2 regions of the Streptomyces sp. NPDC096079 genome follow, and region 2 is predicted to be linked to the other one. Evidence: riboswitches for the same ligand, from Rfam matches in the RefSeq annotation. Region 2 holds a riboswitch; the other holds the start of a gene.
What was found. A riboswitch is a leader RNA that binds a small molecule or an ion and turns the genes downstream of it on or off. The one in region 2 is predicted to bind glycine.

Region 1 (4,408 bases), on a different contig from region 2:
GGAAGACCGAGGAGTTCAGCTTCTTCGCGAACTCCTTCTTCGCGAGGATGATGCCGCCGCGCGGGCCGCCGAGCGTCTTGTGCGTGGTGGAGGTCACCACGTCCGCGTACGCGACCGGGTTCGGGTGCAGACCGGCGGCGACCAGGCCCGCGAAGTGGGCCATGTCGACCCACAGGTAGGCCTCGACCTCGTCGGCGATCCGGCGGAACTCGGCGAAGTCCAGCTGACGCGGGTAGGCGGACCAGCCCGCGATGATCACCTTCGGGCGGTGCTCCTTGGCGAGGCGCTCGACCTCGGCCATGTCGACCAGACCGGCCTCGTCCACGTGGTACGCGACCACGTTGAACTGCTTGCCGGAGAAGTTCAGGCGCATGCCGTGGGTGAGGTGGCCGCCGTGCGCCAGGTCCAGGCCGAGGATCGTGTCGCCGGGCTGGGCGATCGCGAAGAGGGCGGCCTGGTTCGCGGAGGCGCCGGAGTGCGGCTGCACGTTGGCGTACTCGGCGCCGAACAGGTCCTTGATCCGGTCGATCGCGATCTGCTCGGCCACGTCGACGTGCTCGCAGCCGCCGTAGTAGCGGCGGCCCGGGTAGCCCTCGGCGTACTTGTTGGTGAGGACGGAGCCCTGGGCCTCCATGACCGCGACCGGAGCGAAGTTCTCCGAGGCGATCATCTCGAGGGTGGACTGCTGGCGGCGGAGCTCGGCGTCGACGGCGGCGGCGACGTCGGGGTCCAGCTCGTGGAGGGGAGTGTTCAGAAGCGACATGAATCGATCCCTAGGGGTCTCGGGCCCGGTCTCAGCCGGCGGAGAACTCGGTGTACTCGGCGGCGGTGAGCAGCTCCTCCGGCTCACCGGCGACGCGCACCTTGAACAGCCAGCCACCCTCGAACGGAGCCGTGTTCACCAGGGACGGGTCGTCCACCACGTCCTGGTTGGCGGCGACGACCTCGCCCGTGACGGGGGAGTAGAGGTCGCTCACGGACTTCGTCGACTCCAGCTCGCCGCAGGTCTCGCCCGCGGTGACGGTGTCGCCGACCTTCGGCAGGTCGGCGTAGACGACGTCACCGAGCGCGTTGGCCGCGAACTCCGTGATGCCGACCGTCGCGACGCCGTCCACGGCGTCCGACAGCCACTCGTGCTCCTTGGTGTAGCGCAGCTGCTGGGGGTTGCTCATGACCTGATTCTCCTGGATCGGGGGAGTGCTGATGAACGTGGGTCTTGCGAGGTGAGACGAGGAGTGAGACGACTGCGTCACTTCTGGCGCTTGTAGAACGGCAGCGCGACGACCTCGTACGGCTCGTGGGTGCCGCGGATGTCCACCCCGACACCCTGGGCGCCGGGCGTGGCGTGCGCCGCGTCCACGTACGCCATCGCGATCGGCTTTCCGAGCGTCGGGGACGGCGCGCCGGAGGTGACCTCGCCGATGACCTCGCCGTTCGCGACGACCGGCATGCCGGCGCGCGGGACCCGACGGCCCTCGGCGACCAGGCCGACGAGCTTGCGCGGGGGAGCGGTCTCGGCGCGCTCGGCGGCCTTCTCCAGGGCCTCGCGGCCGACGAAGCGGCCCTCGTTGGTCGTCTTCTCGAACTTCACGACCCGGCCGAGACCGGCGTCGAAGGGGGTGAGGGCCGTGGTCAGCTCGTGGCCGTACAGCGGCATGCCCGCCTCCAGGCGGAGCGTGTCGCGGCAGGACAGGCCGCAGGGGATCAGGCCGACGCCCTCGCCCGCCTCGGTCAGCGCCTTCCACACGCCCTCGGCGTGCTCGGGCTTCAGGAACAGCTCGAAGCCGTCCTCGCCGGTGTAGCCGGTGCGGGCGATCAGCGCCGGCACGCCCGCGACGGTGCCGGGCAGGCCGGCGTAGTACTTCAGGCCGTCCAGGTCGGCGTCGGTGAGCGACTTCAGGATGCCGGGGGACTCCGGGCCCTGCACGGCGATCAGCGCGTACGCGTCACGGTCGTCGCGGACCTCGGCGTCGAAGCCGGCCGCGCGCTCGGTCAGGGCGTCGAGGACGACCTGGGCGTTGGAGGCGTTGGCGACGACCATGTACTCGGTCTCGCCCAGGCGGTAGACGATCAGGTCGTCGAGGATGCCGCCGTCCTCCCGGCAGATCATCGTGTAGCGGGCGCGGCCGTTGCCCACGGTGGAGATGTTGCCGACCAGCGCGAAGTCCAGGAGCTCCACGGCCTGCGGGCCGGTGACCGTGATCTCGCCCATGTGCGAGAGGTCGAAGAGCCCGGCCTTCGTGCGGACGGCGTTGTGCTCGTCGCGCTCGCTGCCGTACCGGAGCGGCATGTCCCAGCCGGCGAAGTCGGTCATGGTCGCGCCCAGCGAACGATGCAGGGCATCGAGGGCGGTCAGACGGGGGGCAGTGCTCATGGGGTGGCTCCCGGGTCCCAAGGGCGTGATCGGTGACGAAAACACATGACGGGCGAGGACGTCCTCCCCATCTGTCATGGAACCTGAGAGGTTCACCGAGGGCATCCTCGGCTTGCACCTTGGGTGGGGACACGGCAGGGTGTCCCGCTTTTCAGATCTGCCTCATCCACGCGGTACGGGGCCTGAGAGATTCAAGGGAGGGTCTTGCTCCTTCGGCGCCCGGACGCGCTCGGCGGTCCGGAACTCTCCCGCGCGGATTCGAGCGGCCGGTATGCGATTGTGCGGCGACTGTGCGCGCCTGGCGCGGACATCATTGCACGCGGTGTCGGCGGGGCAAATCGCTTGTGTCGCATTACCGATTCTTTACACTTCGTGGGCAAGGGTCTCCTCAGGTCTCCTGAGACCCGACAGGGGGAGAGACATGAGGTTCCAGCACACCGGCGCATACGCGACGAGTACCGGCATACCGACACAGCGGGCCCGCGCCAGGAGCCGCAGGGGCCGCCTCCTGCGGGACCTGCGCGAGCGCGGCGGCCGCGGCCCCCGCGCCCTCACCTTCGCCGCCGGCGACCTCGTGGTGGTCTCCGGGCTGCCCGGCAGCGGCAAGTCCACCCTGATGAAGCGCGCCGCCGAGGGCGCCGGCATCGACTCCCAGGACGCCCGCGAGCGCTGGGAGGCCCGCATGCCCCGCCTCCTCCCCTACGCCGTCTACCGCCCCCTCGTCCGGATCGCGCACTTCGCCGGGCTGCGCCGCCTCCTGCGCTCCGGCGCGAGCGTGATCGTCCACGACTGCGGCACCCAGTCGTGGGTGCGCGGCTGGCTCGCCCGCGAGGCGCGGCGGCGCGGCCGCGCCCTGCACCTGGTCCTCCTCGACGTCACCCCGGACACCGCGCGGGCCGGCCAGCACGCCCGGGGCCGGGGCGTCTCCGCGTACGCCTTCGCCCGGCACCGGCGGGCCGTCGGCAGGCTCCTGCGGGCCGCCGAGTCCGGCAGCCTGCCGCACGGCTGCGCCTCGGTGACCCTCCTCGACCGGGACGCCGCCGACGCCCTCCACCGGATCGGCTTCCGCGCGGCGGCCTGAGACGGGCGGGCCGGGGCGGCCGGGGCTCGGGGGCGTCCCGGACCGTCCCGGGACGCCCGTACCCTTCCCTTTTGGCCACGACGGCACCGGGGCGGCGTTAGGGTGCTGCCCGGCGGCCGGTGAGGGCAGGCCGTGCGAGAAGGGGAAACGCGACCGTGGACGTGACGTGGCCGGGCAACGAGCTCGAAGAGGTCCTTGCCGCCTCACTCGGCAACCCCGAGGCCGGCGGCCGGCTGGTCGAGGTGCTGGGCCGCAGCCAGGTCTGGGTGCCCCTGCCCAACGGCGGCGGCCCCGACAGCCCCGGCCTCGACCTCGCCACCATGGAGATCGAGGGCGCGGCCTACGTCCCCGTCTTCAGCTCCGAGCAGCAGTTCCTCGCCTGCGTCGGCAGCCACATGTCCTTCACCGTCGCCCCCGCCCGTGACTTCGCCCGAGGCCTGCCCCCGCAGCTCGGCATCGCCGTGAACCCCGGCGGCGCCGTCGGCGTCCCGCTGCCCCCGCCCGCCGTCGCCGAGCTGTGCCGCGCCGGCCGCACCCCGCTCGACGGCCCCGCCGGCGGCGGCCGGGTCCGGCTCTTCGAGCCCGACTGGCAGGACGACCCCGTCGACTTCCTCGCCGCCGCCTCCGCCGAGTTCGAGGCCACCGGGGTCGTCGCCACCGCGCGCCGCGCCCTCGCCAGCGTCGAGGGCACCGAACCGGCCCTGTTCGTCGGCGTCCAGCTCCTCGGCTGGGACGGCGTCGACCGGAACGCCCCCCTGGACGCCCTCGGCCGCGCCCTCGGCCGGGTCGAGGTGGCCTGGCCGGTCAACCTCATCCTGCTCGACATGGCGCAGGACCCGGTCGGCGACTGGATGCTGGAGCGGGTGCGCCCCTTCTACCAGCGCGCCGCCGTGTGAGCGGCCCCCTGTTTAAGCTGAACTGACTGGATCGCTGGACAGACGTACGTGGTGGAC
Region 2 (4,408 bases):
GCTTCGGCGTGCACTCGGCCATGCCGATGGGCCAGGCGCGGCGGCTCGCGCCGCACGCGGCCTATCTCGTGCCGCGCTTCGCCTTCTACCGCTCGATCAGCGAGCAGGTCATGGGGCTGCTCCGTGGGCTGTCCCCGCTCGTGGAGCCCCTCAGCCTCGACGAGGCCTTCGTCGACCTGGAGGCGGGCGAGGTCGCCGACGACAGCGCGAGCGCGCGGGCCGTGGGGGAGCGGCTGCGGGTCGACATCCTCGCGACCACGGGGCTCACCGGGTCCGTGGGGCTCGCCGGGTCCAAGATGATCGCGAAGATCGCCTCCGAGGAGGCCAAGCCGGACGGTCTCGTCCTCATCGAACCCGGCACCGAGCGGGAGCTGCTCGGGCCGCGGTCGGTGCGCATCCTGCCCGGGGTCGGGCCGGCCACCGGGGAGCACCTGCGGCGTGCGGGGATGACCACCGTCTCCGACCTCGTGGAGGCGGGCGAGGACGAGCTCGTACGGCTCCTGGGGCGGGCGCACGGGGCCTCGCTGCACCGGATGGCCCAGGGGTACGACGACCGGCCCGTGGTGGCCGAGAGGGACGCCAAGTCCGTGTCGGTCGAGGACACCTTCGACGTGGACCTGCACGACCGGGTGCGGATCCGGACCGAGGTCGAGCGGATCGCGGAGCGCTGCGTGGGGCGGCTGCGGGCCTCCGGGCACTCGGGCCGGACCATCGTCCTGAAGGTGCGGCGCTACGACTTCTCGACGCTCACCCGGTCCGAGACGCTGCGGGGGCCGACGGACGACCCGGCCGTCGTACGGGAGGCCGCGGGGCGGCTCCTGGAGGCCGTGGACACCACGGGGGGCGTGCGGCTGCTGGGGGTCGGGGTGAGCGGGCTGGCGGACTACACGCAGGAGGACCTGTTCGCACAGGCGGAGGCGGAGGCGGGCGCCTCCGCAGCCGAGCGGCCGGCGGAGGAGGTCGTGGCCCCGGAGGCGGAGGAGGCGCGTTCCGCCCCCGCGGTGGAGAGCGCCGAGCGGGTGTGGGCGCCCGGGCACGACGTGCGGCACGCCGTGCACGGGGCCGGGTGGGTCCAGGGGAGCGGGGTCGGGCGGGTCACGGTGCGGTTCGAGGAGCCGTGGTCCGGTCCGGGGCGGGTGCGGACGTTCGCCGTGGACGACCCGGAACTCCAGCCGTCGGAGCCGTTGCCGCTGGTGCGGGGGGACGAGGCGGCGTGACGCTGCCCACCCGCGCCGTCGCGCGGGTGGGTCCGTCCTCGGACGGTGGGCTCAGGCGCCGTCCTGGCCCGCCAGGCGGCCGAAGTCCTTGTCCGGCGCGTCCGTGGGCGGGGGCGGGAGGGCCAGGCTGTAGTGGCGGTAGAGCTGGAGCTCCTGCTCGGGGGAGAGATGGCGGCCCACGCCGAAGTCGGGGGCGTCCTTGATCAGTGCCCTCTCGTAGGGGATGTGGAGGCCGTCGTCGAGCAGGGCGCTCGGCTCCAGGGGGACGAACGCGTCCCGGCTGAACAGGCCGGTACGGACGGCGGCCCATTCGGGGATGCCGGTCGCGTCGTCCAGGTACACCTCGTCCACGGTTCCGATCTTGTGCCCGTTCCGGTCGAACGCCTTGCGGCCGATCAGGCTGCGCGGATCGATGTCGGTCTGCACGGTCCCTCCAACTGGTCGCAACTGCTCTACACCCCTACGAAAGTGCACATCTGGGATGTCGGCCACTTGAGCGATGGGAGCCGCAACCTCGCTGGTAGGCTGGTTGTGGCTGTCGACCCCGTGCGGGAGAGTCCCCCGGAGAAATCTTCCGGTGGGCGCCGAAGGAGCAAATCCTCCCCGGAATCTCTCAGGCCCCTGTACCGCGCGGACGAGGTCACTCTGGAAAGCAGAGCGGATGCCCGACGGCATTCCGCTCTCACCGACGGTGAAAGCCGGCGTGCCGCGAGGCGTGCCGGTGAAACTCTCAGGTTGAGATGACAGAGGGGGAGGCCGTCCGGGTACCCGCGCCGTGGTGCCCCTCGCAGGTCGTGACGACCAGGAGGCCTCCGTACATGACCGCCAACCGCACTCCGCTCTCCGAGCTCGAACAGGGCATCCCGTTCGAGCAGCGGCACATCGGGCCCGACGCCGAGGCCCGGGCCAAGATGCTCGCCCAGGTCGGTTACGGCTCGCTCGACGAGCTCACGGCCGCCGCGGTGCCGGACGTGATCAAGAACGCCGAGGCCCTGGGCCTGCCGGCCGCGCGCACCGAGGCCGAGGTCCTCGCCGAGCTCCGCACGCTCGCCGACCGCAACCAGGTCCTCGCCCCGATGATCGGGCTCGGCTACTACGGGACCTTCACCCCGCCGGTCATCCTCCGGAACGTGATGGAGAACCCCGCCTGGTACACGGCCTACACGCCGTACCAGCCGGAGATCTCCCAGGGCCGCCTGGAGGCCCTCCTCAACTTCCAGACCATGGTCGCCGACCTCACCGGTCTGCCCACCTCCGGCGCGTCCCTCCTCGACGAGGGCACCGCCGCCGCCGAGGCCATGGCCCTGGCCCGGCGCGTCGGCAAGGTCAAGGGCGGGGTCTTCCTCGTCGACGCCGACGCCCTGCCGCAGACCATCGCCGTCATCGAGACCCGCGCCGAGCCGACCGGTGTCGAGGTCGTCGTCGCCGATCTGAGCGCCGGCATCCCCGCCGACGTCGCCGAGCGCGGTGTCTTCGGCGTGCTTGTGCAGTACCCCGGTGCCTCCGGCGCCGTCCGCGACATCAAGCCGCTGATCGACGCCGCGCACGAGCTCGGCGCGATCGTCACCGTCGCCGCCGACCTGCTCGCGCTCACCCTGCTCACCTCGCCCGGCGAGCTGGGCGCCGACATCGCCGTCGGCACCACGCAGCGCTTCGGCGTCCCGATGGGCTTCGGCGGTCCGCACGCCGGTTACATGGCCGTCCAGGACAAGCACGCCCGCTCCCTGCCCGGCCGCCTCGTGGGCGTCTCCGTCGACGCCGACGGCAACCGCGCCTACCGCCTGGCCCTGCAGACCCGCGAGCAGCACATCCGCCGCGAGAAGGCCACCAGCAACATCTGTACCGCTCAGGTGCTGCTCGCCGTCATGGCCGGCATGTACGCCGTGTACCACGGTCCGGACGGTCTGAAGCAGATCGCCGCGCGCACCCACCGGTACGCCGCGATCCTCGCCGCCGGGCTCACCGCCGGCGGCGTCGAGGTCGTGCACGGCGCGTTCTTCGACACCGTCACCGTCCGCGTGCCCGGCAGGACCGACGAGGTCGTCGCCGCCGCCCGCCGGGCCGGGGTGAACCTCCACCGCGTCGACGCCGACCTCGTCTCGATCGCCTGCGACGAGACCACCGGCCGCGAGCAGCTCGCCGCCGTCTGGGGCGCCTTCGGTGTCGAGGGCGACATCGAGGCCCTGGACGCCTCCGTCGACGAGACGCTGCCCGCCGGTCTGCTGCGCTCCGACGCGTACCTGACCCACCCGGTCTTCCACGCGCACCGCTCCGAGACCTCGATGCTGCGCTACCTGCGCAAGCTCGCGGACCGCGACTACGCGCTCGACCGCGGCATGATCCCGCTCGGCTCCTGCACCATGAAGCTGAACGCGACCACCGAGATGGAGCCGGTGACCTGGCCCGAGTTCGGCCAGATCCACCCCTTCGCCCCGATCGAGCAGGCGCAGGGCTACGTCACGCTCATCACCGAGCTGGAGGAGCGCCTCGCCGAGGTCACCGGCTACGACAAGGTGTCGATCCAGCCGAACGCCGGTTCGCAGGGTGAGCTCGCGGGTCTGCTCGCCGTCCGCGCCTACCACCGCGCCAACGGCGACGAGCAGCGCACCGTCTGCCTCATCCCGTCCTCCGCGCACGGCACCAACGCCGCCTCCGCCGTGATGGCCGGCATGAAGGTCGTCGTCGTCAAGACCGCCGACGACGGCGAGATCGACGTCGAGGACCTGCGCGCCAAGATCGCCCAGTACCGTGACGAGCTGTCCGTGCTGATGATCACCTACCCGTCCACGCACGGCGTCTTCGAGGAGCACGTCGCCGACATCTGCGCCGAGGTCCACGAGGCCGGCGGCCAGGTGTACGTCGACGGTGCCAACCTCAACGCGCTGGTCGGCCTGGCCAAGCCGGGTCACTTCGGCGGCGACGTCTCGCACCTGAACCTGCACAAGACCTTCTGTATCCCGCACGGCGGCGGCGGCCCCGGCGTCGGTCCGGTCGGCGTCCGCTCCCACCTCGCCCCGTACCTGCCGAACCACCCGCTCCAGCCCACCGCAGGCCCGGAGACGGGCGTCGGTCCGATCTCGGCCGCCCCCTGGGGCTCCGCCGGCATCCTGCCGATCTCCTGGTCGTACGTGCGCCTCATGGGCGGCGAGGGCCTCAAGCGCGCCACCCAGGTCGCGGTGCTCGCGGCGAAC

Region 1: it holds a riboswitch for glycine, as region 2 does, so the genes downstream of both, gcvT (glycine cleavage system aminomethyltransferase GcvT) here and gcvP (aminomethyl-transferring glycine dehydrogenase) in region 2, are expected to answer to the same signal.

Annotation. Positions count from the first base shown of each region.
Region 1 covers NZ_JBEOST010000037.1:4,198-8,605, reverse strand. The annotation lists gene glyA (serine hydroxymethyltransferase) at 1-763, opposite strand, end outside; gene gcvH (glycine cleavage system protein GcvH) at 795-1,172, opposite strand; gene gcvT (glycine cleavage system aminomethyltransferase GcvT) at 1,250-2,374, opposite strand; glycine riboswitch at 2,436-2,534, opposite strand; glycine riboswitch at 2,536-2,635, opposite strand; gene ABTY59_RS36360 (AAA family ATPase) at 2,796-3,455, shown strand; gene ABTY59_RS36355 (enhanced serine sensitivity protein SseB) at 3,611-4,351, shown strand.
Region 2 covers NZ_JBEOST010000031.1:9,366-13,773, forward strand. The annotation lists gene ABTY59_RS34780 (DNA polymerase IV) at 1-1,217, shown strand, start outside; gene ABTY59_RS34785 (PRC-barrel domain-containing protein) at 1,269-1,643, opposite strand; glycine riboswitch at 1,757-1,856, shown strand; gene gcvP (aminomethyl-transferring glycine dehydrogenase) at 2,036-4,408, shown strand, end outside.